DNA from 4 places in the Halomonas sp. AOP12-B1-6 genome. Region 4 is predicted to be linked to each of the others. Evidence: predicted binding sites of a transcription regulator. Region 4 holds the regulator's gene; each other region holds the start of a gene.
What was found. The regulator PhoB, encoded in region 4, activates phosphate uptake and scavenging genes when phosphate is short. The targets are predictions, from matches to a motif close to TGTCATANNNNTGTCANA.
Positions count from the first base shown of each region.

Region 1: a site for PhoB is predicted at 4,592-4,609, ahead of ppk1 (polyphosphate kinase 1). Genes of this name have one in related genera too.
Region 2: a site for PhoB is predicted at 3,108-3,125, ahead of ACT3TR_RS09780 (DUF6482 family protein). Genes of this name have one in related genera too.
Region 3: a site for PhoB is predicted at 2,467-2,484, ahead of ACT3TR_RS11735 (esterase-like activity of phytase family protein). Genes of this name have one in related genera too.

Region 1 covers NZ_JBQSYK010000003.1:697,071-704,627, reverse strand. The annotation lists gene ACT3TR_RS12255 (ATP-binding protein) at 1-1,154, shown strand, start outside; gene ACT3TR_RS12250 (LysR family transcriptional regulator) at 1,117-2,055, opposite strand; partial or broken gene ACT3TR_RS12245 (hypothetical protein) at 2,223-2,306, shown strand; gene ppk1 (polyphosphate kinase 1) at 2,313-4,502, opposite strand; gene hemB (porphobilinogen synthase) at 4,656-5,666, opposite strand; gene elbB (isoprenoid biosynthesis glyoxalase ElbB) at 5,860-6,519, shown strand; gene tatC (twin-arginine translocase subunit TatC) at 6,613-7,404, opposite strand; gene tatB (Sec-independent protein translocase protein TatB) at 7,401-7,557, opposite strand, start outside.
Region 2 covers NZ_JBQSYK010000003.1:145,137-152,693, reverse strand. The annotation lists gene ACT3TR_RS09800 (hypothetical protein) at 1-627, shown strand, start outside; gene rplI (50S ribosomal protein L9) at 643-1,089, shown strand; gene dnaB (replicative DNA helicase) at 1,292-2,680, shown strand; gene ACT3TR_RS09785 (hypothetical protein) at 2,713-3,006, shown strand; gene ACT3TR_RS09780 (DUF6482 family protein) at 3,201-3,503, shown strand; gene ACT3TR_RS09775 (thiol-disulfide oxidoreductase DCC family protein) at 3,522-3,920, opposite strand; gene hemH (ferrochelatase) at 4,117-5,196, shown strand; gene ACT3TR_RS09765 (putative monovalent cation/H+ antiporter subunit A) at 5,416-7,557, shown strand, end outside.
Region 3 covers NZ_JBQSYK010000003.1:573,678-581,234, reverse strand. The annotation lists gene puuE (allantoinase PuuE) at 1-116, shown strand, start outside; gene ACT3TR_RS11740 (MurR/RpiR family transcriptional regulator) at 142-1,005, shown strand; gene ACT3TR_RS11735 (esterase-like activity of phytase family protein) at 1,084-2,394, opposite strand; gene ACT3TR_RS11730 (YfcC family protein) at 2,548-3,996, opposite strand; gene ACT3TR_RS11725 (bifunctional allantoicase/(S)-ureidoglycine aminohydrolase) at 4,350-5,174, shown strand; gene ACT3TR_RS11720 (ureidoglycolate lyase) at 5,192-5,680, shown strand; gene pyk (pyruvate kinase) at 5,803-7,284, shown strand; gene ACT3TR_RS11710 (DUF192 domain-containing protein) at 7,369-7,557, shown strand, end outside.
Region 4 covers NZ_JBQSYK010000002.1:661,480-669,036, reverse strand. The annotation lists gene ACT3TR_RS08410 (NAD(P)/FAD-dependent oxidoreductase) at 1-784, opposite strand, end outside; gene ACT3TR_RS08405 (chorismate--pyruvate lyase family protein) at 931-1,470, shown strand; gene ubiA (4-hydroxybenzoate octaprenyltransferase) at 1,506-2,396, shown strand; gene phoB (phosphate regulon transcriptional regulator PhoB) at 2,508-3,197, shown strand; gene phoR (phosphate regulon sensor histidine kinase PhoR) at 3,200-4,486, shown strand; gene ACT3TR_RS08385 (hypothetical protein) at 4,794-5,105, shown strand; gene ACT3TR_RS08380 (hypothetical protein) at 5,711-6,013, shown strand; gene ACT3TR_RS08375 (hypothetical protein) at 6,263-6,583, shown strand; gene cysZ (sulfate transporter CysZ) at 6,644-7,375, opposite strand; gene phoU (phosphate signaling complex protein PhoU) at 7,452-7,557, opposite strand, start outside.

The DNA of each region.
Region 1 (7,557 bases), on a different contig from region 4:
TTGCGGTAACTCCCTTGAATGAGCGTGAAAGTCTTATAGAAGAGCTGCGTTCGGGGAGCTGGCCGCTGCAGCTACTGGCCACCGTGCCGGACCGGCTAACTGCTGAGCAGCAAACGCTGTTGGTTAGCGGTGGTATCGTGACGCAATTAGTGTCCGACAAGCTATCGATTACGCTGCTTTATCAACTGCCCGGTGAATCGGCGTGGCTACAGGCGGGCCCCATTTCCCGTGGCGATACCTTACCGCTGAATTTACACCTTCCCCTATTAGTTGGGCTGATGATCGTACTCAGCCTTATCATCTATTTAATTATGCGTAGCATTGAAGAGCGCATGGCAAGGCTTGAGCTGGCCGCTACACGGATTGCTAGCGGGCGTTTAGAAACCCGAGTAAAAGTTGAAAGTGGTGATTTTCTAGGCCGGTTGGGAATGGCCTTTAATGGCATGGCTAGTCAGGTGCAGAGCCTGCTGCGGGGGCAGCAAGAAATGATTCGCGCTGTTTCTCATGAGCTGCGCACCCCGGTGGCGCGCATTCGTTTTGCCGTCCAAATGGTCGAAGATATGACTGACCAGCCCGCTATCCGGCGCCAACTACAGGGTATTGATGCTGATATTACGGAGCTTGATGAGCTGGTCGATGAAATTCTGACCTATGCAAGATTAGGCGGCGAAACGATTAACGGCGCCGAGCTTGAAACCGGGCTGGTCGAGTGCCGGGCCATGGCAGAGCGCGTGATTGATACACTCTCGCCATTGCACGAAGGCTTAACATTCACACTACTACAAGGTGACGAAGTCGAGCTTCTGGCGGAGCCTCGCTATTTACAGCGTGCGCTGCAAAACTTAGTGGGTAATGCCTGCCGTCATGCCACGGCTCAGGTGGTCGTCCGGCTATGGGATGAGCCCAGGCTCGTCCGCATTGATGTAGAGGATGACGGTCCGGGTATTCCACCTGAAGCGCGTGCCGATATTTTCAAGCCATTTGCCCGGTTGGATGACAGCAGGGCCAGGAGCTCCGGCGGCTACGGGCTGGGGCTTTCGATTGTGCAGAAAGTTATGGCTAGCCACGGCGGTAGCGTTACCGTCGATAATAGCCCCCACTTGGGCGGGGCGCGTTTTACGCTGCTGATTCCGCGTCGAGATCCGCCGGCTTAATCCCTGAGAGCACCGCAAAAGATGTCTCGCGAGCAGTGCGTAAGAAATCCTGCATCCAGGGTGCTTCCCGCGTTTCTTCGCGAATCGCCGCGTAAAGTGTGCTCCATACTCCGTGCTCGCCCAGTTTCACCGCGCTAACATAATCACGCTCCAGGTACTCGGTTAGCGCCCAGCTAGGCAGTGCGCATACGCCGCGTCCGCTCGCAACCAGCTGCATCATCATAATGGTTAATTCTGCTGTACGGATTTCACGCGGGCGGACGTTGGCTGGATGTAAAAATTGGCTGAAAATATCCAGACGCGACTGCTCGACGGGATACGTGATCAGCGTTTCATCCGCGAGCGCCTGAGGTTCAATAAACCCTTGGCCCGCAAAAGCATGCTGTCGAGCGATAGCCAGTAATCCTTCATAGCGGAACAGCGGGGCATAGTGAATGCCGTCAAGCGGCTGAGGATCAGCGGTGATGACGAGGTCTAGCTGCTCTCGGGCGAGCGCCGGTAGCGGGTCGAAATGGTGGCCACTGGGGATGTCGATTTCAACTTCTGGCCAATGGTTACGAAAGTAGTCCACCGTCGGCATCAGCCATTGGAAACAGCTGTGGCACTCGATTGCCATATGCAGCCGGCCCTGCTCGGTACCCGCTAAGCGCGCTAAGTCCCGTTCTGCCTTACGTACCTCAGGCAATAACTGATCAGCCAAGGCGAGCAGGCGCAGTCCCGCGCGCGTAAATTCCACCGGGCGCGTTTTTCGTATAAATAACGCGCTGTCGACGCGGCCCTCTAAATCTTTGAGCTGGTGAGACAGTGCCGATTGAGTCAGATGGACGCGTTCGGCAGCATCGACCAGCGAGCCAGTTTCGCGCAGAGCAAGCAGCGTGCGAAGGTGGCGCAGTTCAATCATGGCTTAACCTTTTTGTGTGAATAAATTTCATCTTTGTCATTAAAAAAGGTATTTTTATTCATTTTAGTTTATGGTCAGACTTTGTGAAATAATTCACGTTGGCAGATATCATCATGACAGTTTCTCATATTCTCGGCTATCCCTGCATGGGGGCCTAGCGGCGAGCCCGCTGCGGCTGGGTGCAAAGCTATGGGGCACGGTGCGTAAGGCCGCCGGTTATCTTTGATGATGTGCCTCGCCCTACGCCAATGTGTTCGTTATCTAGCTTTTGACGCATAGGCGTAAAGCAGCGTTTCTTGAGCGCTGATGGGGTTACTCTCGCCAGGGTTTTGGAGCTGGTAGCTGCCGTCGGTTTGTAGTAGCCAGCTCTGGCAGTTGTCGACCAGATAGGTTTCAAGGTCTTTGCGCACGCGGATAGCGAGTTTTTTATCTAGCAGCGGAAAGCAGGTTTCCACTCGATGAAACATGTTGCGTGACATAAAGTCGGCGCTTGAACACCATGTTTCTGATTTGCCGTCATTGTGAAAATGAAATACGCGGGTGTGTTCCAGCAACCGGCCAATAATGGAACGCACGCGGATATTGTCTGACACGCCGGGCACGCCGGGTTTCAGGCAGCACATGCCACGAATAATCAGGTCGCACTCTACGCCCGCTTGGGAGGCGCGATAGAGTGCTTTAATTAATTTAGGCTCGGTTAACGAGTTGCATTTGATAATGATGTGCCCGCGTTCTCCTTGACGCGCAATGTGCGCTTCACGGTCAATCATTTCGACTAACCGCTCGTGCAGCGTAAAGGGGGCGTGGAGCAGCGTATCAATTTTACGCGCGCGGCCCATTCCCGAAAGCTGCTGGAACACTTTATGTACGTCAGCGCACAGCAATTTGTTCGCGGTCAGCAGGCTATAGTCGGTATAGAGCTTGGCCGTTTTGGAGTGATAGTTGCCGGTGCCAAGGTGCGCGTAGTAGCACAGTTCGCCCTTTTCACGGCGCACGATATGCAGCATTTTAGCGTGGGTTTTATAGGCCATAATGCCGTAAACGACGATGGCGCCGGCTTCTTGAAGGCGTGAAGCAAGCTGCAGGTTGTCGGCTTCATCAAAGCGTGCTCGCAGCTCAATCACCACGGTGACCTCTTTACCTTGGCTGGCCGCCTCCACTAGTGCACTCACAATAGGCGAGTCTGCCCCGGTGCGGTAAAGGGTCTGCTTTACCGCCAACACATGGGGGTCGCGAGCCGCTTCGCGCAGCAGGTCTTCAATCGGTGAAAATGACTGAAAGGGATGATGCAGCAGAATGTCGTTCTTCGCGATGGCATCAAAAAGACTGCCTGCCTTGAGTGCTTTGGGAATGCTGGGAATGAACGGGCGATAAAGCAGCTCAGGGCGGTCAACGTCGCCTAAGGCTGACATCATGCGCGTTAAGTTGACCGGACCTTTAACGCGGTACAAATCATCATTTTCAAGCTCAAACTGGCGCAGCAGAAAATTGGCTAAGCCATCCGGACAGTTGTCGGCTACTTCCAGCCGTACGCCACTGCCATAGCGCCGCGCCAGCAGCTCACCGCGCAGCGCTGAGGCTAAGTCAGACACTTCTTCGGGGTCGACGCTCATATCGGCATTGCGGGTCAGGCGGAATTGATAGCAGCCGCGTACGCGCATGCCGGGAAATAGCTCATCGGCGTGGGCATGAATCATCGATGATAAAAACACATACTCTGAAAAGCCTTCTTCGCATAGCTCCTTGGGCAGTGCCATTAGCCTTGGTAGCGAGCGCGGAGCAGGCAAAATCGCCATGCCGCCTACGCGGCCAAAGGCATCCTTGCCTTCCAGTTCAACAATGAAGTTGAGGCTTTTATTTACCAGCCGTGGGAAAGGGTGCGACGGGTCAAGGCCAATCGGGCTGATGACCGGCATAATCTCGTTATCAAAAAAGGCTCTGCCCCAGGCTTGTTGCGCTCTGGTCCACTGATCTCGCCGGCGAAAACGTAGCCCCTGAGCTTCCAGTGCGGGCAGCAGCATTTCGTTGAGAATTTGATATTGTCGGACAATTTGCGCATGGGCGAGCTGGGATATTTCCGCTAGTACTGCTTTGGGCAACCGGCCATCGGCTGCCGTGGTTGTATCGCCCAAGGCAATTTGATGTTTGAGGCCTGCGACGCGAATTTCGAAGAACTCATCCATATTAGAGGAAAAAATAAGCAGGAACATCAGCCGGTTGAGTAACGGATGCGCATCGTCTAGCGCCTGTTCCAATACGCGGATATTAAACTGTAAATGCGACAGCTCGCGGTTGAAGTAGAGTTGGGTGTCGTCAAGATCGGTTTCAGGCAGCGCTTCACGCGCCTGGACGCCGGTGGGCGTACGATTTATACGTAGCGGCATATCGCCGTCGCTGCTGGTTTGATCGGTAGGCGATAATGGTGGACTGGAAACGTGCTCGTCCATGGTGGATCTCCCCGCGTCGATGGCTCGAACGTATCATAGCCTGATACTGATAGATCAGCGCAGTATGCGGGGAGAAGATGACAAATACGTGTCACTGGATTGTCATCTTGTTCAACATCATGCCAATAAGCGGCTTAGCGACGCTGTACTTCATTAGCCTTGCTGCAATAGCCGGGCCGCATCAAGTGCGAAATAGGTCAAAATGCCGTCTGCCCCGGCGCGCTTAAAGCACATCAGTGACTCTAGTATGACGGGTTCTGCTTCCAGCCAACCGTTATCGAAGGCTGCGCGATGCATGGCGTACTCGCCGCTGACTTGATAAGCAAAGGTGGGAACCTTGAGTTCATCCTTTACCCGGCGCACCACGTCTAAATAGGGCATGCCTGGTTTGACCATGACCATGTCGGCGCCTTCGCTGATGTCCATGGCCACTTCATGCAGCGCTTCATCGCTATTGGCGGGGTCCATTTGATAGGTGCGCTTGTCCGCTTTGCCCAGATTAGTGGCCGACCCAACCGCATCCCGAAATGGCCCATAGTAGTGCGATGCATACTTCGCGCTGTACGCCATGATCCGCACGTTGTGTAAGTTTTCTTGCTCCAGTACTTGGCGAATTGCGCCAATGCGTCCATCCATCATGTCAGAGGGCGCCACCACGTCGGCACCGGCTTCTGCATGGGAAAGCGCCTGTTTCAACAGCGTTTCTACGGTGCGGTCGTTTTGCACGTAGCCTTGCTCATCTAAAATGCCGTCTTGACCATGAATGGTATAGGGATCAAGCGCCACATCCGTAATAATACCAAGCTCAGGCAGCGCTTCTTTTAGCGCGCGCACGCTACGCTGCACCAGTCCGCTGGCGCTATAGGCCTCTTCGGCTAGCTCACTTTTTTGCTCAGGGCCGACGACCGGAAACAGTGCCAGAGCGGGAATGCCCAATGCAAACGCTTCGCGAGCTTGCTCAATGAGTAGGTCGATTGAAAGCCGTTCCACGCCGGGCATCGAAGCTATGGGTTCACGCTGATTTTTACCTTCAAGAACAAAGACCGGCAGTATGAGATCGGAGGGCGTCAGCGTTTTTTCTTGCATTAAGCGGCGTGAAAAATCATCACGGCGCATGCGGCGCATGCGCGTGGCAGGAAAGTGGCGGGGAGTAAGTGCACTCAAAGGTTGTCTCCATTAAGGATCGCAAATGAGGGTGTTAAATAAGAGTGCCCGAAGGCCTGCCGGCAGTATATCAGCCATACCCTGCGGCGAAAGACGCCTTGTGGCAAACAACCACACTGACTAAAGTGGGCAACAGCTTTGCGGTAGTGCGTTCGGCAAACTCTACGTGGTTTCGGATAATAAGGAGATAGGCATGGCCAAACAGGTGGCAGTCATTTTAGCCGGATGCGGCGTTTACGATGGTTCTGAAATTTATGAGACCACGCTGACGCTGCTGCGCTTAGACCAGTTGGGTATTGAGTATCGCTGCTTTGCCCCCGATATCGATCAGCAGCATGTTGTTAATCATCTTACGCAAGAGGTTGTTGAAGGCGAGCAGCGTAACGTGCTGCTAGAGTCTGCTCGCCTAGCGCGGGGGGAAATAAGCCCCCTAGAGGCGTTGGATGCGGATAACTTCGATGCGGTGATTGTGCCCGGTGGTTTTGGCGTCGCCAAAAATCTTTCAGACTTTGCCAGTGCCAGCGATAATATGCAGGTGCTAGACGCGCTGAAAGAGGCGCTGGCGGGCTTTCGTCAAGAAGCCAAGCCTATCGGCCTGATGTGTATTGCTCCGGTACTGGTGCCCCGCCTGCTGGGGGATGGTATTGCCGTCACGGTGGGGAATGACCCGGCGGTATCCGGTGCTATTAGCGCCATGGGCGGGCTGCACCGCACCTGTAGCGTAGAAGATATCGTGGTTGATTTTGAGCACAGCGTGGTAACGACACCCGCGTACATGCTGGCAACGCGCATCAGTGAAGCTGCCACCGGCATCTTTAAGCTCGTCGATCGTATCGCAGAAATGATGGATTAAGGACTATTGCGAGGTTGTTAACGGTAGATATAAAAAGCCGCCGCCATGATTAATGGCGGCGGCTTTTCGATATCTACGTCATTAGTGCCTTCGCTATAGCATGTCTTCTTGCTCTTCCGCCGCCTCTTTCTCCGCTTTGCGCTTGCGTACTAGGCGACCAAACAGCAGACCAACCTCGTAAAGCAGGTACATCGGAATCGCCAGCAGGCTCTGTGAAATAACATCCGGTGGCGTAAGCAGCATGCCCACCACGAAGCAGCCCAGCAGGATATAAGGACGCTTCTTGGACAGGCTTTCTACTGTGGTGGCGCCAGAAAGAATTAGCAAAAAAGTCGCGATAGGAATTTCAAACGCTACGCCGAAGGCAAAAAATAGTTTAAGAACGAAGTTCAAATACTGGTTGATATCGGTCATCACTGCGACGTTTTCCGGCCCTGTCTGGGTGAAAAACTCAAACAGCAGCGGGAACACCACGTAATAAGCAAACGCTGCACCGCCATAGAAGAGCGCAATGCTTGAGACCAGGATAGGAATAGCGAGGGCTTTCTCATTATCGTAAAGCCCCGGTGCAATAAACGCCCACGCCTGATGCAGTACAAAAGGAATGGCAATAAACACGGCCACGACTAAGGTCAGCTTAAACGGTGCTAAGAAGGGTGAAGCCACTTCAGTCGCGATCATCTGCGAGCCTTCGGGCAGCAGCGCCATCAATGGCTCAGCGACAAAGGTATAAATGTCGTTGGCAAAGGCATAGAGGCCCAAAAAAATCACCAAAATAAGAGCCACGGCGCGTATTAAGCGTGAACGTAGTTCGATTAGATGCTCAATAAGAGGGGCTTGTGGTTGATCTTGCTGAGGCTCCTTTGAATCGCCAAACATACTCATTGGTGATTACTATCCTTATTAAATGCAGCCCGCTCAGCTTCAGTGGCGTCTGTTTTGACTGAGGATGCGGCCGGGGGAGGCGCTGGGGAGGATGCAGGTGCCTCTTCGCGCACCGTTTCCAGCGCGTCATCTAAGTGAGAGTTGGCCTGGGCA
Region 2 (7,557 bases), on a different contig from region 4:
TTGGTAACGCTGATGGCCGTCATCCTGCGCGAAAGGATGCGTTGGGGAGAAACATTGATTGTGGGGACATTGGTCGCTGTGGTCATGGTTCAACTTGGCATTTTTTCACCGCCAGGTGGTACAGAGCTAATGCTTGAGCAATTGCGAGAAGGTTCGCAAGAAGTGGATCGCATGCTCACGGAATTTGCCAACCAAGGCTACGATACTCAAACCATTGCCGCGCTGGTAGTGGGGGGAGTTACCGGGCTCGTGGTGCTGTTGGCAGCAATAGTGTGTTTAGCGCTTGCACGAAGCTGGCAAGCTGGGTTGTACAACCCAGGCGGCTTTCGCGAAGAGTTTCACGCACTGCGCTTGAGCCCTAAAGAATTGGCCATTTTGGCCGTGATTGGGGTGGCAGGCTCGCTGTTAGGTGTCCACGCGCTGGCCATGCTTGGCTGGATTCCGCTATTGGTAGCTGGCGTTGCGTTAGTGCACGGGTTTATTGGATTAAAGGGGATGAACGGGCTGTGGCTAGTCGCATTTTATGTGCTGCTAATCACGACCTGGCCCACGATTCTCATTGTGCTGCTGTTGGGGCTGATTGATACATTCGCGAACGTTCGCGCACGCCTTGCCCGCAGCAACTGACAAGAGGTTTACGAGATGGAAGTCATTCTGCTCGACAACATTGGTAAGCTGGGCGGCCTGGGTGACAAGGTCACTGTTAAGCCTGGTTATGGTCGTAACTATTTGGTGCCTTACGGTTTAGCCGTACCGGCCACCAAAGACAATATCGAAGCGTTTGAAGTGCAGCGCGCTGAGCTCGAAGCACAAGCCGCTGAGCGTAAAGCTGAAGCTGAAGCGCGTGCTGAGCAGTTGAACGACATCGAACTGTCTTTGGTTTCCAAAGCAGGCGACGAAGGCAAACTGTTTGGTTCGATTGGTCCACGTGACCTGGCCGACGCGATTTCCTCTGCTGGCATCGATGTTGCCAAGAGCGAAGTACGTATGCCGAATGGCCCGATTCGCCAAACTGGCGAATACGACATCGCGCTACACTTGCACGCTGAAGTGGATGCCGTTGTACGCGTGGTTGTCGTCGCAGAGTAATTCTTTGCGCTGACACGTACGCCTCAAAAGGCGCGGGTTTTCCCGCGCCTTTTGTTATTTCTGGACGTTGCCTAAATTATCCAGTTCATTAGCGCCGGGTACTTTAAGGCAACATCTTGATGATGTGGGTCGTCGCGCGGTATGGGCTCGGCTAAGATAAGCATCTTTACTGGGTACGTTGTCGTATTTAAAGGAGCTTGCCATGCAGGACACGCCTTCTGCTGATAAAGAAACGGCCGCGCTAAAACTGCCGCCGCATTCGCTTGAGGCAGAGCAGTCGGTATTAGGCGGGCTCATGCTGGATAATCAGGCGTGGGATAACGTCTCTGAGCGTCTGGTGGCCGATGATTTTTATCGCTATGAACACCGATTGGTGTTCAATGTGATGATTCATTTAGCCGAATCCGCACAGCCGTTGGACGTGGTGACGATCTCTGAGGCCCTGGAAGCACGCGATCACTTGGATACCGTGGGTGGCCTGGCATTTCTGGCCGAGCTTGCGCGTAACACGCCGTCTGCCAGCAACATTCGTGCCTATGCCGATATTGTGCGTGAACGTGCCACGCTGCGTAAGCTGATCCGCGCGGCTAATCAAATTGCTGACAGCGCCTTTACGCCTCAAGGGCGTCCGGCGGATGAGCTGCTCAATGAAGCTGAGCGGTTAGTGTTCCAAATTGCTGAGGAACGCCCTAAAACGGGCGGCCCTATTGGCATGAGTGAGCTGTTAACCAAAGCCGTCGACCGTATTGATGAGTTGTTTAACCTGAAAGGTGAGATGACCGGTCTTTCGACGGGTTTTCGTGACCTGGATGATATGACCACGGGTCTGCAGCCGTCGGATATGGTGGTTATTGCCGGCCGGCCATCAATGGGTAAAACCACGTTTGCCATGAACCTGGTCGAGCATGCGGTCATCGCCAGCGACAAGCCGGTGATGGTGTTCTCGATGGAGATGCCCGCGGAATCGTTGATGCTGAGGATGCTGTCTTCGCTTGGTCGGATTGACCAAACTCGTGTTCGTACCGGTCAATTAGAAGACGAAGACTGGCCACGCTTAACCTCTGCGGTGAATCTGCTCAAAGATAAGCAGCTGTTTATCGATGATACGGCCGCATTGTCGCCCAATGAAATGCGTTCCAGGATGCGTCGAGTAGTTCGTGAGCATGGCAACATTGCGCTGGTCATGATCGATTATCTTCAGCTAATGCAGATCCCTGGCTTCAGTGAAAACCGCACCGGTGAGATTTCTGAAATTTCGCGTTCTTTGAAAGGCTTAGCGAAAGAATTTAATTGCCCGGTCGTCGCGCTTTCACAGCTGAACCGCTCGTTGGAGCAGCGTCCTAACAAGCGTCCTATTATGTCGGATCTGCGTGAGTCGGGCGCTATCGAGCAGGATGCTGATGTTATCGCTTTTGTTTATCGCGATGAAGTTTATAACCCTGACAATCCCGACAACCAGGGGATTGCCGAGTTAATTATTGGTAAGCAGCGTAACGGACCTATCGGTACGGTACATATGGCGTTTATTGGTAAATATACGCGCTTTGAAGATTTAGCCCCGGATAGCTACGGCGATTCGTTTGGCGATTAACTTGATGTGCAATGCAAAAATGGGAGTAGCAAATGGCAGGTGGATTTCGGCGCGGTAATCGGCAGCGTCTTCCTAAGCTTGAAGGTCGCGGTGAGCTACAGTCACTAGAGCGGGAAGGGCCTTTCAAAGAGTGGCTGGGTATGCCGGACCTTTATCGTTACCACCTGGTAGTGGAGGGCGAGAGATACAGCTATCAAACCGAAGACGGAGAGGTTCCCGTCACCGTGGGAGATAAAGTAGTTTTCCGCTATAAAGAAACGAAAGGCGGCAATTGGATTGATCGCAATTCACTGGGTAAAGCGATCGACCCCTCTGAATATCAGTAATTAATCGCATTTGTTGACGCTTTGGTCTGGAACTCTCTTGCACTAGCGTCGTCTTAGTTGTTGAATGTCATAAAACTGAAAGCTGTCATGAAACTGAAAGCTGTCATGACAATGTAATAATAGGGCAACTGAAATGTCATAGGGCACAGCCATGCTGTGCCCTATTTAGTATGTATCAATAACAGGAGTGAACCATGGAGTTGAAAGATCTTAAACAGTTTGTCGCCAGCCACGACAACTTCGAAATACGCGTGATTATCCATTCGGGTAGTCGTTTTTATCAAATTGAGTTAGAGGATGTTGAAGGCGAGCGCCATATGTTAATGCAGCGCAATAAGCCGATGCTGTTCCGTTCGTTAGATGATGTTTATATGGAGCTTAAGCGTGCCGAGATTCATCGTGCTTATTTAGTCCAGCACGTGCCTCACGATGAAGTCATTGGTCGCGACACGCACTACAGTGAGCCACTTACTTCGCGTATGCCGCTCGTCTTTTAACGCGTTTACGCCACCTTGCTAAGCTTTAGATTGACGTTTTTCCCACCACTGCCCGATTCGTATTCGGCGACGGGCAAAAAACCGGTAACCCGCGTTCATTAGGCCGCGTATCCCCGGCAAGCACGATATCCACACTAGCCGCCGGTAGCCCAATACTGCATACAGGGCACGGCTGGCATCCATTCCGATATACCACTTTCCCTGACTATCGTGTAAATGCAGCTGCCCCATCATGGCGGTGAATTCGCATCCGTGCGTTTGCGCGTTAAAATACTCATCCTGAATATCCACTAATGCGATGTGGTCTATGTGGTGATGTTTGGCTAGCCAGGCAATTTCTTGGCGGCAGAAGGGGCAGTGCCCATCGTGAAATAGAGTGACCGGAGGGCGGGCCTTTAATGGCGTAAAACGGTTCATAATGATTCGCCTATCGGTAGCTATTTTCAAAATAGTTATACAAGCAGTAATTGTAGTATAACTTTATGCCGACAGTATGCCGATAAGTGATAGAATTTGCGTGAGCCGCTTGGCAATTAAGTCGCCATATTTTGTGTCTTTTTATTTTTTTAATGACCTTTTTTCAATTGTTTAGGTATTTTCGGGAGTAAATGTAATGACCGAAAGCGTCGTCAAGGATCAGCCTGGGGCAGGGCGTTTAGCGCACGCGTCCAGTGATCACCCGCCGGTGCCGCGTGCCAAAGTGGGTGTTGTGCTCGCAAATCTAGGTACGCCGGATGCCACTGACTATTGGTCCGTGCGTCGTTACTTAAATGAGTTTCTCTCTGATCCGCGCGTGGTCGACTATGCCCGCTGGAAATGGCAGCCGCTGCTGCAACTGCTTGTGTTGACTAAACGCCCATTCTCGTCGGGTAAAGCGTATCGCAGTATCTGGAATAACGACAAAAATGAAAGTCCGCTACTGACCATAACTCGCGCGCAGACCGAGAAAATGACAGCGCGCTTAAAGGCGCTTTATGGTGATGATGTTGAAGTTGATTTCTGTATGCGTTATGGAAATCCTTCAACCCAAAGTGTGCTGACGCGCTTAAAAGAGAAGGGCTGCGAAAAAATCGTATTTTTCCCGCTTTATCCTCAATACGGCTCACCAACGACAGCATCGGCTAACGACCAAGCGTTTCGTACGCTGATGAAGATGAAGTGGCAGCCTTATATCCGTACGGTGCCCGCGTATTTTGACCATCCTACCTATCTTCGGGCTCTGGCTAACTCTGTGCAAGAGGCGTACGCCGAGTTGCCGACGCGTCCAACCAAGCTGGTGGCTAGCTATCACGGAGTTCCTGAACGCTACCTGAAGCAAGGGGATCCTTATCACTGCCAGTGTCAGAAAACAACGCGGCTGCTGCGCGAAACACTCGGCTTTAGCAAAGAAGAAGTGGATACCGCCTTTCAATCGAAGTTTGGCCCCGAGAAGTGGCTGGGGCCGGCTACCGTTAAGCACGTGGCTGAGTTGGCTCAACAGGGGCACAAGCACATCGCGATTATCTCACCCGCTTTCTCATCAGACTGCATTGAGACCCTTGAAGAGATAGAAGAAGAGATTCGCGATAGCTTTATGAAGGCAGGTGGTGAAACGTTTAGCTACATACCGTGCTTGAATGATCGCGACGATCATATAGAGGCACTGCTTGCCGTGATTAATAACGAATTAGCCGGATGGTTGCCTGCCCACTGATTTTTTCTAAAGCGCAATAATAGCCGTAGCGGGGGTTACTTCGCTGCGGCTATTTGCATTTAAGCGTTTGACTGGTCAGGCAAAACTGTCTGTTATAAGCTGTCTCACTTTGAAATCACTATTATTCAACGCTGGCGTTCCAGTCCAAAGGCATGGTGCCCATAGCCCTCGCGCCCGATCTAACGGTGGGGCGTTTCGTTATTTAGGAGATAATGCTAGATGCAACTTGCCATATTAATGGGTTTTTTGCTGGCTGCATCGTCGCCGTTGCTGCATCGATGGTTCGGCCAGCGCGCAAGCCTTGTGCTGGCAGTATTCCCAGCAGGGCTGGCGGCGTGGTTAGCCCTTCAGGCTCCCTATGTGATTGGCAATGGCAGCTTGCTACTCGAGTGGCAGTGGGTGCCGTCATTGGGTATCAGCCTTACGTTTTTGTTAGATGGCCTGTCGCTACTCTTCGGGCTGTTGATTACCGTCATTGGTGCTTTCGTTTTAATTTATGCCGGCGGCTATTTGAAAGATCATCCTGATCTCGCGCGGTTTCATATCGCGTTAATAGCCTTCATGGTTTCCATGCTAGGGCTGGTATTGGCCGACGGCTTATTAACGCTGTTCATCTTTTGGGAGTTAACCAGTATTACCTCGTATTTGCTGATTGGTTTTAATCATGCGGATATTGAGGCACGCAAGTCAGCGCGTCAGGGATTATTTGTGACCGTCGCCGGCGGCTTGGCGTTAATGGCTGGCCTGATACTGCTGGGCATTGCTAGCGACAGCTGGTCGCTGTCAGAGATTCTTGGTAGCGATACAGATTTACGTGAGCATGCGCTTTATACCCCCATGCTGATCTGCTTGCTGCTTGGCGCGTTCACTAAGTCAGCTCAGTTTCCGTTTCATTTTTGGTTGCCTAACGCGATGGCTGCGCCAACGCCGGTTTCGGCTTACTTGCACTCAGCCACCATGGTGAAAGCGGGTATTTATCTGCTCGCGCGGCTATATCCAGAGCTGGGCGGCACGGCGTTGTGGGTAGGGATTCTTTCCGTAGTCGGCGCGACCACGATGTTGACCGGTTCGTTCTTAGCTATTCAGCATACGAATATTAAAAAACTATTAGCCTACTCAACGATTATGGCGCTGGGCACACTGACAATGCTGTTAGGTATTGGCGGTGACTATGCGATGACCGCTTTCGTTACTTTCCTTTTGGCGCACTCTTTGTATAAAGGGGCGCTATTTATGGTCGCCGGTATTTTGGATCACGAAACCGGTACCAAGGATGTGACGCACATGGGGGGGCTACGTTCAGTGATGCCGGTAACGGCAACGATTGCGCTGATTGCTGCGCTCTCGTTAGCTGGGGTACCGCCGTTAATAGGCTTTATCGGCAAGGAGCTGAAGTTTGAGTCGGCACTCGGCGCCGACAGCTTCAACATGCTGCTGGTGATATTTGCCTTTATTGCCGCGATATTAACGATCGCGGTAGCCTTTATTATTGCGTTACGTCCTTTTTACGGCAAACGTCATCAAACACCGCTAGATCCTCATGAGGCGCCGCTCAGCATGCTAGCGGGGCCGGCGCTTTTAGCAACAGGGTCACTTTTGCTTGGTTTATGGCCTGCGACGTTAGGCGCCGATGCACTGCTGAGCGCTGCCGCGAGCTCCATTTCTGGGCAACCGAGCGACGTTTCTTTGTCGCTTTGGTATGGCGTGAACGTGGCATTAATAATGTCGATTGTCAGCCTTGGCTTAGGCTTTTTGCTGTTTAAACGCTGGGACAGCGTACGTGCCAAGTTATCCATACTGGCGCCGGTTATGCGCCATGGCCCTGAGGCCGGCTATGAGAGCGCGATGAATGGCATCGTACATTTCTCCGAGTGGCAAACGCGCATACTGCAAAACGGCTATATGCGTAATTACATTCTTATTATGCTGATTACGCTGATCGTTTTGATTAGTAACTCCATATTGCTGCGCCATTCGCCTGAGCTTGCCTTTGACCTAGACGTGCGCTTTCACGAGGCCGTTGTCGCAGGCTGTATGGTAATGGGAGCGTTGTTCGCGACCATTTCTCGATCCCGGCTTGGGGCGGTGGTGTCGGTAGGCGTGATGGGCTTCTCTATCGCGTTAATCTTTATTCTTTTCAGTGCGCCTGATCTCGCCATTACCCAGCTGCTGGTGGAAACCTTGACGGTGATTTTGCTGGTACTGGTATTGTTCCGGCTGCCGCGCTTTTCGAGTCTTTCTACCAGCCTTGAGCGTATCCGTGATGGCGCTGTCGCCGCCATGATGGGTATTTTGATTTGCCTGCTGATTATGACTTCGTGGAGTATTCAGCAGTTTGAACCTATCTCGACATACATGATT
Region 3 (7,557 bases), on a different contig from region 4:
GTTTTCGAGCATTGCAGCGCTTTTTAGATTATATCGAAAGCCATGACCGCGTTTGGGTTGCGCGGCGAGTTGATATCGCCCGCCATTGGGCCGAGCATCATCCCGCATCAACGTGACATTAAACTAGTTTATTAGGATGTTATGACGCCGCATATCGGACAGCGTATTACCGCTCAGTTTGACGAGTTAAGTGCCCAGGAGCAGCGCGTCGCGAGCTTCATTCTCGACCACTTTGACGATCTGGCGGTGTATAGCGCGGCCGATTTGGCGCGCTTGACCGGGGTATCTAAATCCACGGTCAGCCGTCTGTTCAAACGGCTGGGGTTTGAGAGCTATCGTACCGTTAAAGACCATGCCCGCCAGCTGCGCAACTTAGGCGTGCCGCTAGTGATCGACGCAAATGCCATGCAGGAAGAGGCCGGCGCGCCGTTCCAGCGTCATTTGCAGCGCGAGCAGGAAAATCTGCAGCGCTGCTTGAACGGGATAGCGTCGGAACAGTTTGCTGCGCTGGTAGAGCATCTGGATAGCGCACGCCATGTGGTTGTGATCGGGTTTCGTAACAGCTACCCGTTAGCACTACATTTTCGTCAGCAGTTGATTCAAGCGCGCACCCAGGTGCGGGTGGTTCCACATCCTAACCAGTCGTTAGCGGAAGAAATTGTCGATCTCTCCGAGCAGGATGTTGTGGTGCTGTTTGGATTTCGCCGCCGCCCCGCGGCGTTTGCTGCGCTGGTGGATGCGCTTGAGCGCTCGCCGGCCAAGGTCGCATTAATTGCTGATCCAACCGCGGTGAATTTCGCCGCTCAAGTCACCTGGTTTATGGAAACGCCGCTTGAAAGCCTCTCGGCATTTGATAGTTACGCCGCAGCCAATAGCCTGATTTGTTTGCTGGCGAACGGCGTTTTACACCGTCGCCTGGCAGAGGGGCGAGAGCGGATCAGCGCGATCAGCGATATGTACGTTGAGCTCAGTGAACTTGAAACACCGATCATGAGTATCGATTAGCACATACGTTAGAAATCGTTGGCGTTTCAACGTGAGGCGAAGATGTCCGCTAGCGCCCTAGCCTCACGCTGATTCTTGCTATTCGGCGTTCAGAAAGTCTGCCACATCAAGCAGTATCATCTCATTATCATCAGCCTGCCCTTGCTCGCGACCAATCGAGAACGGATAGTTATTGTCGTTGGCGACCACGATAGTTCTTTCATCGACTCTATCCACGTTCTCAATAGTCACAAAGGGAAAATTAAACGTGCCGTCGATCGTGCCTCGCGGTGCGATGCCGTTGGGATCTTGAATGTCCATGAGGTCTATATAGGCGATTTTCTCAAGCACACCTTGCTCGTTCGTGCGATCGAGGTCGATAAGATAGATACGCTTGAACTCGGCGGGATCGTTCGCCCACTCTGCTCTAGGGTCTCCTTGGCGGCTATCACGCTCGATAATCAGGCCGCGGGTGCCCTCAATAAGATTGAAGTCGCCAATGGCATGATCCGCTGACGCGAGTGGGTAATAGCGAGTTGTATCGCCCCATTCGCCTGTGTCAGTGCTGAGTTCGAACATTCTTAAGACGGGCGTGCCATCAATGGTTTCCGGGGCATTATCATTACTGTCCCATACAGGCTTTTCCAACAATGGATAGAGCGTTGTGTGGTCTTCGGAGAGCGCCATACCCTCATAGCCACCGGAGCGAAAAACGACAACATCATCTGAAAGTGGTGCGCCGGGGTTTGGGGTCAGGGCAAAGGCATTGTCGGGCGAGCGCATCATCGTGCCGCCTGGGTTTGTGGCTATCACTTGCAACACTTCACCCTCCTTATTGACCTGGATAATCCAGGGGCCGAATTCATCACCAATCCAGTAGGTATCACCCACCGGCTGGATCGATTCGATGTCGAAATCAGCACCGGTCAAAAATCGCCCGGGGGTGGCTTCATTCATAATAGGGAAGGGTACCTTGCGGTTTGGGTCCGAGAGTTGAACGGTCTCCTCAATAGTGACGCGTCCGGTTTTCCAGTCGGGGTTTATGATGTTAAACATCAGTATGATATCGGAAGAGTTCGCCTTAGAGCCAAAGCCGTTATCGGTTAAGACCAGAAAACGATCGTCGCCAAGCGAGCGTATACCTGAAAACCCTTGCAGCGGCTGGCTGGGAAAAGGGAGCGCTAAACCAGTGGCTTGTACGTTAGTGTATAACTGCTCAATACGTCCTTCTTCTCCAGTAAAGCGGCCTGAGGTGTTGTAGTGTTCAGCGGCGCCGGATGGGGCCGCTACAAACGTGCTGCCGGGCAGTTGAGCATGACTGGACAAGGTGGCAGGAAAGGCCTGCTGAGAATAAGCTGAATCCGTAAATACAAAGGCGAGTAAGGCTGTGGCGAGTATCGGTTTCATCATCACTATTTAACCTTTGCAAAGAAGATAAGATGTAGCTGAGCAGGGTCAGCTACATCTATCTTCTTCAACAAAGGTGATAGTTGAATGACAGAAAGCAGATCTTTTGATTTCTGGCCGTTTTGACTATTTTGGCTAACGTTTTTTGTTTACTGGTTAACCATTCCATTGAGTCGCCTGAGCGAACACAAGAAACGCCAACGCAATCAGCACCCATATGCAAAAGAGGGGGAAGAAGAACTTGACCCATTTTTGCCACGTCACCCCAGCCAGTGCCAGCGTGGCCATAAAGTAGCCTGACGTTGGGTAAAGAATATTGCCAATGCCGTCGCCGAGCTGGAAAGCCAGCACCGCGGTTTGTCGTGTGACGCCAATAATATCGGAAAGCGGTGCCATCAGCGGCATAGTCACCAGGGCCTGACCGCTACCGGAAGGAATGATGAAGTTAAAGCCTAGCTGGGCGAAGAACATGCCAATAGCCGACAGTAACGTGGGCAGGCCGCCAACCAGATTGCCCAGTCCAAACACCAGCGTATCCATGATCTGACCATCTTCCAGCATCACGGCGACACCGCGAGCAACCCCTGCGATCATCGCTCCCACGAGCACATCACGGAAGCCCTGGTTAAAGCCTGCGCATATTTCGTCGGTGTTAAGCCCCGCGATCAGCCCCACCACAATCCCCATAATGATGAAAAGCCCGGCCATCTCCATCATGAACCAGCCTTGCTGTAACACGCCGTAAATTAGCACGCCGAAGAAGGCAAAGGCCGCGATTGCGGCTAGCTTTTGACGACCGTTGGCCACCAGTGCGCGGCCATTATCGGCATGCTGATAGAGCGAACGCTTTTCAGACTCGCCCGGGTCACTGCTGAGCAGGCTAAAGGATGGTTCGTTATGCACTTTGCGGGCGTAGCGCATGACAAAGAAAATGGCCGCCGCCAGCATGACAATAAACGCCAAGATGCGCAGCCCGTAGCCTGAATAAAGCGGGAGTGCTGAAAGCTGCTGGCCCAGGCCGGTATTGATGGGGTTGAGTACGCCGGTAGTGAAGCCGACAGTAGTGGCACATAAAGCCACCGCCGCCGCCGTCACTGAGTCAAAGCGTAATGCAATCATCAGTGGCAGGATTACCGGGACGTAAACCAGCGCCAGCTCCTGGGTGCCAATAACGGTCGCGATGAGGGCAAATACTGTCATCAGCACTGGAATGGTCAGCAGGCTTTGTCGGGCAAAGCGCCTAGTCAGCTTATCGACACCAATCTCGATAATGCCGGTATGCCTCAATACCATGAACATGCCGCCAATCATGAAGGTAAAAAAGACAACTTCCCCGGCACTCATCAAGCCGTTGGGAATCGCCAGCATGAAATCGACAATGCCCACTGGAGAGGGGGCTATTTGTTCATAAGAGGTCGGGTCGATGGTGATACGACCAGCCGGGCCTGGAACGCGCTCGAACTGCCCTGCGGGCACAAAGTGCGTGGCGATCGCCGCTAGCGCAATAAATATGAACAAAACGGCGTAGATATCGGGGATTCTACACCAGCTTTTCTTAGGCACTGGGCGTTCAGGGGAGGGCGAAGGGGGGATTTGTTGGGACATGCGTTGCCTCGCGTTATTTAAAGCCACCCTTGAGGGCAGCCGTTGTTATAAATGCCTAGTTATAAATGCTTAGTTATAAATGCCTAGTGTGAGCCGAGCAATGACATCGTCTAGCCACTAGATCAACAAGGGCCAAACGGTGAAGCACTGTCATTTGAGACACTGTCATTTGAAACATTGCCATTTGAAGCATGGTTCGTATGGTTTTAGAATTATGAAACGAAAGTTTCTAAAGAAGTTACTATTGGGAGGAGTGTTTCACAAGGGCTTTGCGAAAGATCGCTTTAATGTGTGTCGCAGATCTTGTATACAAGATGTTTTCTTTATTTTAATAAAATCAGATAGGACCAATCATGCCAGCTACTTACTACGCTCCCACGGGCGGTCATCCGCCGCAAACGCAGTTAACCGCTGACCGCGCTGTTTTTACCGAAGCCTATGCGCTGATTCCTAAAGGCGTGATGCGTGACATAGTGACAAGCAATTTACCGTTCTGGGAAGGCACGCGCCTGTGGGTGCTCGCGCGGCCGCTATCAGGCTTTGCTGAAACATTCTCACAGTACATTATGGAAGTGCAGCCCAACGGCGGTAGCGATAAGCCTGAGCTGGACCCTCAAGCTGAAGGCGTGCTGTTTGTGGTGGAGGGTGAGTTAACGCTTATATTAGCGGGCGAGCGCCATACCATGGTGCCCGGTGGCTATGCGTTTATACCGCCTGGCAGTGATTGGCAGGTACGTAACGAATCAGCAGCAGCAGTGCGCTTTCATTGGGTTCGTAAGTCCTTTGAGTTTGTCGAAGGGCTCGACGTGCCTAAAGCGTTTGTGGTCAATGAGCAAGACATTGCCCCTGTTGAAATGCCAGGCACCAACGGAAGCTGGGCGACGACACGCTTCGTTGATCCTAATGATGTGCGCCACGATATGCATGTGACCATTGTAACGTTCCAGCCGGGCGGCGTTATTCCCTTCGATGAAACCCACGTGATGGAACATGGCCTTTACGTGCTGGAAGGTAAGGCGGTTTATCACCTTAATCAGCAGTGGGTTGAAGTAGAGGCCGGCGACTTTATGTGGCTGCGCGCATTCTGCCCCCAAGCCTGTTACGCCGGTGGGCCAGGACCGTTCCGCTATCTGCTATATAAAGACGTTAATCGTCATCCCGCCCTTCGTCTGAAATAACGTGTAAGGACAACGCAATGCTTAAACTCACTGCTACACCGCTAACGGCAGAGGCGTTTGCCCCTTTTGGCGATGTGATTGATGCGCGCAACGCCGCGTCGTTCCCTATCAACGCTGGTCGTACCCAGCGCCATCATGACCTCGCTAAGGTGGAAACGCTGGGTGAAAACGGCCACACGCTGATCAACATTTTTATCAGTCAGCCGATCACACTGCCGCTTGAACTGACGTTTTTAGAGCGCCACCCTCAAGGCAGCCAGGCGTTTATGCCGCTGCATGAAGAGCGCTTTATCGTGGTGGTGGCCACTCCCGGCGAGCATATTAACTCAGGTGACGTGCGTGCCTTTGTGACCGACGGCCATCAAGGCGTCAACTACCGTGCAGGCACCTGGCATGCCGTTCAATCGGTGCTGGAACGAGAAGGCGAGTTTTTGGTGGTAGATCGAGGCGGTGACGGCAATAACTGCGAAGAGTTTCCCATGGCGATAACCGTGACCTTGGAATAATCCGTGCCTGTGAGTGGTACCGCTGTCATATAGAGCGCGTTAAACTGATAAGCTAGTGTTATTCAATAGAGTCTCGTTATCCAATAGCGTCACTACAGGCTAATTCGCATGGTGGGAATATTATGAGCGCACTGCACTTTTCTTCGATCCGTCGTACCAAAATTGTCGCCACTCTTGGCCCTGCCAGTGATCGTGAGGGCGTATTGGAGGCCATGCTTGCTGCGGGCGTGGATGTGGTGCGTTTAAATTTCTCTCATGGTACCGCCGATGATCACCGTCGACGCTTAATGCAGGTACGTGAAATCGCCGCGAAGCTAGGCCGTAGCGTTGCCGCTTTGGGCGACCTTCAAGGTCCCAAAATCCGTATTGCCCGTTTTCGTGATGGTGCGGTGGTGCTCAAAGAAGGCCAGCCGTTTATTCTCGATATGGCGCTAGACGGCGATGCAGGTGATATTCACCAGGTGGGCTGCGACTACACAACGCTGTCGCAAGATGTCTCAGCAGGTGATCGCCTGTTGCTGGATGATGGTCGCGTCGTTCTAGACGTTGTTCGCGTCAGCGGCCAGCAGGTGTATACCGTTGTGGTCGTGGGCGGCAAGCTTTCCAACCATAAAGGCATCAACAAGCAGGGCGGTGGGCTTTCTGCCCCAGCGTTGACTGAAAAAGATAAAGAAGATCTGAAAACTGCCGTCGAGATTGGCGTGGACTACTTGGCCATTTCTTTCCCCCGCCACGCCGAAGATATGCTGGAGGCGCGCCGCTTGCTGGGCGAGGCGGGCAAAGATATTGGCTTAGTCGCGAAGGTTGAGCGTGCTGAGGCCGTGGCGGATGACGCCACCCTCGACGGTATTATTGAAGCATCGGAAGCGGTGATGGTGGCGCGGGGTGATCTCGGCGTTGAAATTGGCGATGCGAAGCTAGTCGGCGTTCAAAAACGCATGATCAAGCGTGCTCGCTCACTTAATCGCGCGGTGATCACTGCTACACAGATGATGGAAAGCATGATTTCGGCGCCGCTGCCCACACGGGCAGAAGTGTTCGATGTGGCTAACGCCGTGCTGGATGGCAGCGATGCAGTGATGCTCTCAGCGGAGACCGCCGCAGGCGACTACCCGCTTGAAACCGTAGAAGCCATGGCGCGGGTTTGTTTAGGCGCTGAGCGTGAAAAATCAGCCCAAGAATCCGGCCACCGTATTCATGAAGGTTTTGCTCGCCCTGATGAAACCATTGCGCTTTCAGCGATGTATGCCGCGAATCATATGACTGGCGTTAGCGCGATTGCCTGCATGACGTCTTCTGGCTACACGCCGCTGATTGCATCGCGTATTCGTTCTGGTTTGCCGATCGTGGGTCTGGCACACAACCCTATCGCACAGCGCCGCATGGCACTGTATCGCGGGGTGGTGTCGCTACCTTTTGATACATCTGAAATGTCACCCACCGAGCTAAATGAACGTGCGCTTGAACTGCTGGTGAAAACCGGTATCTCAAAAGCCGGAGATCACGTGATTCTGACCCGCGGCGATCACATGAACGCTCATGGGGGCACTAATACGATGAAAGTGATGGAGATTACCGACCAGCACGCTGAGCATAACGGCTAATAGACGACGTGGCTGGATGCTGGCCTGCTGCTGATAGGTTCCCCATATGTTGGGGAGTTACGCGCATCATAAAAGGAAGTACGCATGAACTCTACGCGTCGCACGCTGCTTAAGGCGTCGTTACTGTTACCGCTGGCGGCACTGTTGCCGATGTCGTTACTTAGTGCTGTGGCGTGGGGGCAGGCGAAGCCAGCCGGCCTGCAAACGCTGGCGCTTGCTATTCATAGCGAGGATGGCCCGCATCGTGTAGACGTTGAAGTGGCGGAAACGATT
Region 4 (7,557 bases):
CAAGGCCCGTGGCCATCAAAATGATGTCGGTGCTTAGTACGGAGCCGTTATCCAAGTGGAGCGCAATATCATTGGCGTGGCTGAGCGCTATCGATTCAATGGTGCGGCCTAAATAAAGTCGGATACCCGCGTCGCTGAACGCATCGCCTAAGGCGTGACCTAATGGCGGCGGTAACAGACGCGCAAGCAGATTACCTTCGGGGGCAATGATGGACACTGGGTGGCCGCTGGCGTGAAGGTCGTTAGCGAACTCACAGCCGACTAGCCCGGCCCCCACAATGGCTACCCGTGAATGTCCGTGACTTAACGCCTGATGAAAGCGGCGATAGTCGTCCAAATCGTTGACCGTAAAACAGCGTGAAGCAACGCTAGGCTCGCTGCTAAAAGGCATTCGAGGTGCCGCTCCGGTCGCTAACACCAATGTTTCATAGCTCAGCCGCTCTTGCCCTGGCGCATTGCCTAAAAGCACCGCATGGTTATCCACATCCAGTGCGTTGACATGGGTGTGGGTAACTACTCGGGCGTTTAGCTCTTCGCCAAGCTCTGCGGCGCTTCGCTGAGCTAATTTCTCGGGCGCTAACCCTTTACTAAAGCCGGTAGAAAGCAGGGGTTTGCTGTAATCGTCGCCGCTGTCAGCGCTGATCAGCGTGATAGAGCGTGTGTCGCCCTGCCGTCGCAGTGCACGAGCAAGACCTATGCCTGCCATCCCCGTGCCAATAATCACCAGCGCAGCGCGAGACGATAGCGGTGTCGTTGACATTATCTGTGTATATGATGCGGGCATGCAGACATCCAAAAGGTCGCTAAAAGAGTTATTGAAAGAGTTATTGAAAAAGCTGCTGAAACCAAAGCCTGTTAGAGCGTCATGTTACACTAGCTGCTCCCGTTATTGCCCTGGAGAACTCGGTGACATCACCCGCTGGCCGGCAAATGTATCTCTTTCCACGCTGGCGCCCCGTCCATGCGGCGCGCCCCGCGATGAGCTCTCCATGGTGGCAGTGGGTAGCCTCCACCGATTCGTTAACCGCTCGTTTAACAGCCGCAGGCGGTGGCAAGCCTTTTCGGGTGCGTTTACTGCGCCAAGGTGTGGGATGGCCGCTGCCCGATGAAGCCCAGGCGCTGGGGATTGGCCCTAAACGCTATGCATGGCTGCGTGAAGTAGCGCTGTGTTTAGATGAAACGCCGTGGGTGGTCGCGCGCTCAGTAGCGCCGTTGACACAGCTAAAAGGCCAGCGTTTAGATCGTTTGGGCGAGCGTTCGTTAGGCAGCTGGTTATTTCGCCAGCCAGACTTAGTGCGAGGGCCATTAGAGGCGACAACACAACGCCCGCCTTTTGCTAGCCTACATGGGGTCGAGCAGGATTGTAGCTGGGGCCGCCGCTCCGTATTTACGCATGGTGGCCTGTCGTTATTGGTACAAGAGTACTTTTTGCGGGCAATGGCGGATGACCTTGATCTGCCTTCGCGCTAGGCTAGCAGCTGCGTTTTCTTTTTCGTGAGGTAAGCATGGATCGTTCACTGTTGCGGCCGAAGGGATTGGCTCGCGTGGCAGACTTTTTACAGCTGATGCGCTTGGATCGGCCCATAGGCACGTGGCTATTAATGTGGCCCGCTCTTTGGGCGCTATGGATTGCCGCGCAGGGCGTGCCGGGGCGCAATGTGCTGCTTATTTTTGTTGCCGGCGTTTACGCCATGCGTGCCGCAGGCTGCGTGGTGAATGACTATGCCGACCGTCATTTTGATGGGCATGTAAAGCGCACTAAAAATCGTCCTCTAGCCACCGGTCGTATTAGCGAAACCGAGGCCCAGCTGCTGTTTATCGCATTGATCGCGATATCCTTCATTTTGGTGCTGCTGACCAATTGGTTCACGGTGATGCTCTCGCTGGGTGGCGTGCTGCTAGCGATTATTTATCCGTTTATGAAGCGCTATACCAACCTTCCTCAGGTCGTGCTGGGCGCCGCCTTTGCTTGGGCGATCCCCATGGCGTTTGGCGCTGTGCTGGGCTATGTCCCGCTGGAGGCTTGGCTATTGTTTTTTGCTAATGTGGTTTGGACCGTGGCGTACGATACCCAGTACGCCATGGTGGACCGCGACGATGATTTAAAAATCGGTATTAAATCGACAGCCGTGCTGTTTGGTAATGCGGACCGCGTCATTATTGCTTTATTACAAGTGGTGACGTTGCTGCTATTAGCATGGGTAGGGTGGCGAGTGGGTCTAGGCGGTTTTTTCTGGTTAGGACTCGCGGGAATGGCGGCCACTTTTCTGCATCAGCAGCGGTTAATTTTTCACCGTGCCCGAGATGCGTGCTTTCAGGCGTTCCTCAATAATTTTTGGTCAGGTTTGTTTATTTTCGCGGGTATTGCGCTAAGTTGGTGGCCTGTGGCGGGCTAATAATCGCCGCTGTCATGTAACTGTCATCAAGTCATGGTGTTATCGTCATCGATATGTCATTGAGCTATTTTTCATTGAATTAGCTCTCTTTGCACCCCTTGAGGCTCTGGTATGACTGCCAAGACCGTTTTGATTGTCGATGATGAGGCGCCGATCCGCGAGATGATTGCGGTAGCGCTGGAAATGGCTGACTATCGCGTGCTCGAAGCGGATAACGCTCAGGATGCTCATGCTTTGATCGTCGACCACCAGCCTGATTTACTGCTGCTTGATTGGATGATGCCTGGCACCAGCGGTATCGAGCTTGCTAGGCGCTTAAAGCGCGAAGAAGCCACTGCTGAGATTCCCATTATTATGCTGACCGCTAAAGGCGAAGAAGATAATAAGATTCAGGGGCTTGAAGCCGGTGCTGATGACTATATTACCAAGCCTTTTTCGCCTCGCGAGTTGGTGGCACGGCTTAAAGCCGTTTTGCGTCGTGCAACGCCGCGTGGTGTTGAAGATCCCGTAGAGGTTAATGGACTGCTGCTTGATCCGGTGAGTCATCGCGTCAGCTCCGATGGTAAGGCGCTTGAGATAGGCCCAACGGAATATCGTCTGCTGCAGTTCTTTATGACACACCAGGAGCGCGCTTACACACGTAGCCAGCTGCTTGATCAAGTGTGGGGTGGCAACGTGTACGTTGAAGAGCGCACGGTAGATGTACATATTCGCCGGTTGCGTAAAGCGCTAGGCGAAACCCATCAAAATCTGATTCAAACGGTTCGGGGCACCGGTTACCGTTTCTCTTCACGGGTATAAATGTGCGCCTATGGAGCCGTGAACTGTGGCAACTGGCCTGGCTCGCCACGCTGGGGACAAGCATTGGCTGGCTATTGGATGCAGCGGGGCTGGGGCTGGCTTCTGGACTGGCAGTGTATCTGTTTTATCACTTGCGGCAGCTGCGCGCGCTGTATCGATGGCTAACCCTGCAACCCCATGATGAACCACCTGCTGCCCAGGGGATATGGGGCGAACTGTTTGATCGCTTATATCGCTATCAAAAAAGCCAGCGCATTACACAAAGTCGGCTGCGTGCCACTTTGGCGCGTATTCAAGAGTCGTCAGAGGCGATGCGCGATAGCGTCGTTATGCTTGACCGCCACGGAGATTTAGAGTGGTGGAACAGCGCTGCAACCACGATGCTTGGGCTGCAGACGGCCCACGACCGTGGCCAGCACATTACCAATTTACTCCGCGATCCGGGCTTTATAAGCTACTTCAACGCCCGCCACTATAGTGAACCGCTAACGCTAACATCGCCCATTGATGAGCGATGCATTCTGCAGTACCAAATTACCCTGTACGGCGACGATGAGCGGCTAGTGATGGCGCGAGATATCACGCGTCTGCATCGTCTGGAGCAGATGCGCCGCGATTTTGTGGCCAATGTATCCCACGAGCTGCGTACCCCTCTCACCGTGCTTTCTGGCTATTTAGAAACCTATGGCGATCTTGCCGAGCAGCTACCTCCGCGCTTAGGTAAAGGTATTCAGCAAATGCAGGAGCAGACGCAGCGAATGCAGAACCTGGTCAATGACCTATTGCTGCTGTCCCGGTTAGAAATTGACCAAAGTGGTAAGGATCATCAGCCGTTGTCGCTGGGCCCTTTGCTACAGAGTGTTCGTGAGGATGCGCTAGCGCTATCGGATCAGCGGCATACCATCACTATTGCGCTTGACAGCAAGGCACGTCTGCTAGGAAGCGAGCAGGAAATGCGCAGCGCGATTTCTAATCTCGCGTTTAACGCTGTTCGCTACACGCCGCCAGGGAGCCACATCACGTTGCGCTGGAAAGATAACCAAGCTGGCGGAGCCTGTATTGACGTTGAGGACAACGGCGAGGGAATTGATCCTGTGCACATCCCTCGGCTGACCGAACGCTTCTACCGCGTTGATAAAGGGCGTAGCACGACGACGGGCGGTACTGGTTTGGGCTTGGCAATTGTCAAACACGTGCTGCTACGCCATGATGCTCAGCTATTGATTGAATCTCACCCGGGTAAGGGTGCTTTATTCCGCTGTACATTCTCCGCTTCGCGCCTTAGCTAGCCCTAAAATGCCTGCTGCACAATATTTGTAGAAGTGTGCAATATTGGCATGTAAGATTGGTAAAACTTTACTCATGTGTCATTTTTACACACTATTTGGGTGCGCTTTATCGCTAATTAAGATTTATTTCGTAATCTTATTTTTTATAAGTTTTTGATAATTATTGTTTTTATTTTATTATATTAGATTTTGGCATGTCTGCTGCAGCGAATATAAGCAAGTAAGAGAGATGACCGCAGGAATTGCTGGCTGAACTTAGCCTTTCTTTCTTACGTTAAGCGGTTTAAACAGCGATCGGAGGTGGAATATGATGTCCAAGGAATTACTCAAGAAAGCTGGCATTCTAGGTTTAACGTTTGGCTTGATGGCTAGCCCGCTAGCGTTCGCAGAATCTGAGCAAAGTACATCTATTGATCAGAACCAAGATATTACTGCGGATGACGAGGCGATGGATCCGCAGGGTACTCACACGGATACCGCCAGTGAGCAAAATCAGCACGATTTAACGCATGATGTTGGTGATGACGCCAGCGATATGGATCCAAACTCTACTAGTAATTCAGATGATGCTAATTTTGATAGCACAGAAGAGTTGCCTGAAGAAAATAGCGGTATGTAATGACCGCACTGAAAGATAGTACTGAGAGCCTGTAAAGACTCTGCTATAGGGATGTTTTTAGATTCAAGGATGAATCAATAGGAAATCAAAACGTTAGTGAGGGTAACATCCACGGTTGGAGTCCCGCACAAGGAATGGAAGCTAGCGTTAGCATTACCTATCTGCAAGCTAGACATTAAGCCTCACCTCCGGTGGGGCTTAATTTTTTGCTGTCTGCTGTTTTTTTACTGCCCTTAGCTTTTTTCAATGTTGCTCGTTAAATATGGTTAACTGACTGCGCGCCTCTTTAGCGATATCGATCATCCCTATATTTTTTCAACTCAGCAACGCTGCTTTTTTCTAGCTGTGTGTCAAAAAGGCACATGCAAACTTGCGCATGTGACATTTGTGCACAGTTATTTAGCGTGGTTATTGTTTTTGCGTCATATTATTGTGCGCAATGTATGTGTTATATGCTATTGATTAATAGTATTTTTTATAATCTATATTAGTTGTGGCATTCTTTATGCTTACTAAGGGTAAGGAAGATGATTAAGTTAAAAAGTTTGCCATGAAGGCGCTTCTTCTTCCACGCCAGCGGTATAAACAGTTTCAGGAGTGTCAAAATGTTAAATATTTTTGTTAAAAAAGCAGCTTTAGTGGGTATTTCACTAACGTTATTGGCTAGCCCCTTTGCATTTGCAAATTTTTCAATTAATGCGAACCAAGATCGCGCAGTTGATATTGAGCCCATTCAGGCCCAGTCAGAGCGCACAGTAGGCCAGGCTGACGTTAGCCCATCCGACTTAATGTATGATGAAGGCGACTATCCTGCGGTTATAAAGGCTGAGTCAACGAATGCCAGCGTTGATGTTGATTTTACGGCTAAAGACTTAACGCATGACGAAGGCGATGGACAGGTTTGGTAAGCGATTTGCAATCGTAGAGTTATATGACGCCTTTGACCCCGCCTATGCGGGGTCTAGTTTTTTGTATCCAATATTATTTTAAATAAAGATATGATTTTTCAGCTGTTTTAAATATTTTTATTTTTTTGGCATCCAGTATGCACTCCTAACACGTACAATTAGTTGAAAACCATAGCCGCTGTGAAGTAATGCGATAACGGTTACTTTTACTACTCGTTAGCGGTACGTAGCAGTAATGAGGAGAACGCCATGTTATTGAAAAAATTAAGCAAAAAAGTCGCCATTGTAGGTATTTCTTTCGGTTTGGTTGCTAGCCCGTTGGCAATGGCTCACCCATCCATCGAGTTGAATAAAGATCGCGCAGTTGGTCAGGACGTCATCGATAAGCCACAGTCTCAAATGTCTGATGATTCTCAAGTATCTCCACGTGATCTAACGCGTGATGACGGTGATAGCCTTGATTTCTCGCCGTCTAGCAGTGCTGCTGATTCTGGCAAAAGCGCGCGCCGTGGTACTCAATACAGCCCGCAAGATCTGACCCGTGATGTAGGCGATAGCACTGACTGGTAGCCACTAGCAGTACGGTGACCGCTAGCGCCCATAGGCCCCGCTTCTGCGGGGCCTATGCGTTTAACTTGGCGTAATATCTCGAACGCCCCGATAGTGTTCGTCCCACATCAGTACGGCACCCGCCACCGCGCCTGGAATCAGAAATAAATTGGCCAGCGGAATCCAGGTAATCAGCGTAATTAATCCGCCATAGGTCAGGCTTTGCCACCAGCGCTTCGCAAGGCGATGGCGCATATCTTTAAAGGTTACCTTGTTGTTATCCATCGGATAATCCAGATAGGTTATCGCCATGACCCACGCTGAGAATAGTGCCCAGAGTAGTGGCGCAACCAAATTCAGGCCAGGAATCCAGCTGATGATAAACAGACCGATCGCGCGGGGTAAGATATAGGCGAGTTTTACAAACTCTCGACCCACCGCATCGATAGCCGTTTGGGTAAGATTGCGGTCATCAAGGGGTTCGCGCCCGGTTGCCTGTATTTCAACTTTAGCGGCCAAAAAACCGTAAAAAGGCGCGGCAATGAAGCTGGTAATGAGCGTAAATGTAAAAAACACGACGACGATTAGGCTAATCACAAACAGCGGCCAAATAAGCCACGACAGCCATTCAAGCCAGGTGGGCACCATGTCCATCCAATGCGCCAGCCAGCCATCAAAGCGTGAGAGCACAAAGCTGAGCATACTGATGTAGACGATGAGGTTGATTAGAATGGGCAAGAAAATATAACGCCGCATACCCGGCTGATAAACACAGCGTGTACCTCGGCTAAGGGCAGTGACAGCATCCAGCATTAGGTGGCTCCTCATGATTCAAACGTCCAGGTTGCCTGGCAACCTGGACGTATTGCAGGAGGAAACCCTAATCAGGTCAAGGCTTTTTTAACCCTTGCGGGTCTAGGTTGTCAGGGTCGCTGTGGCGGATATCTAAGCCTTTCACGAGATAGACTACGTACTCCGCAAGATTATCAGCATGA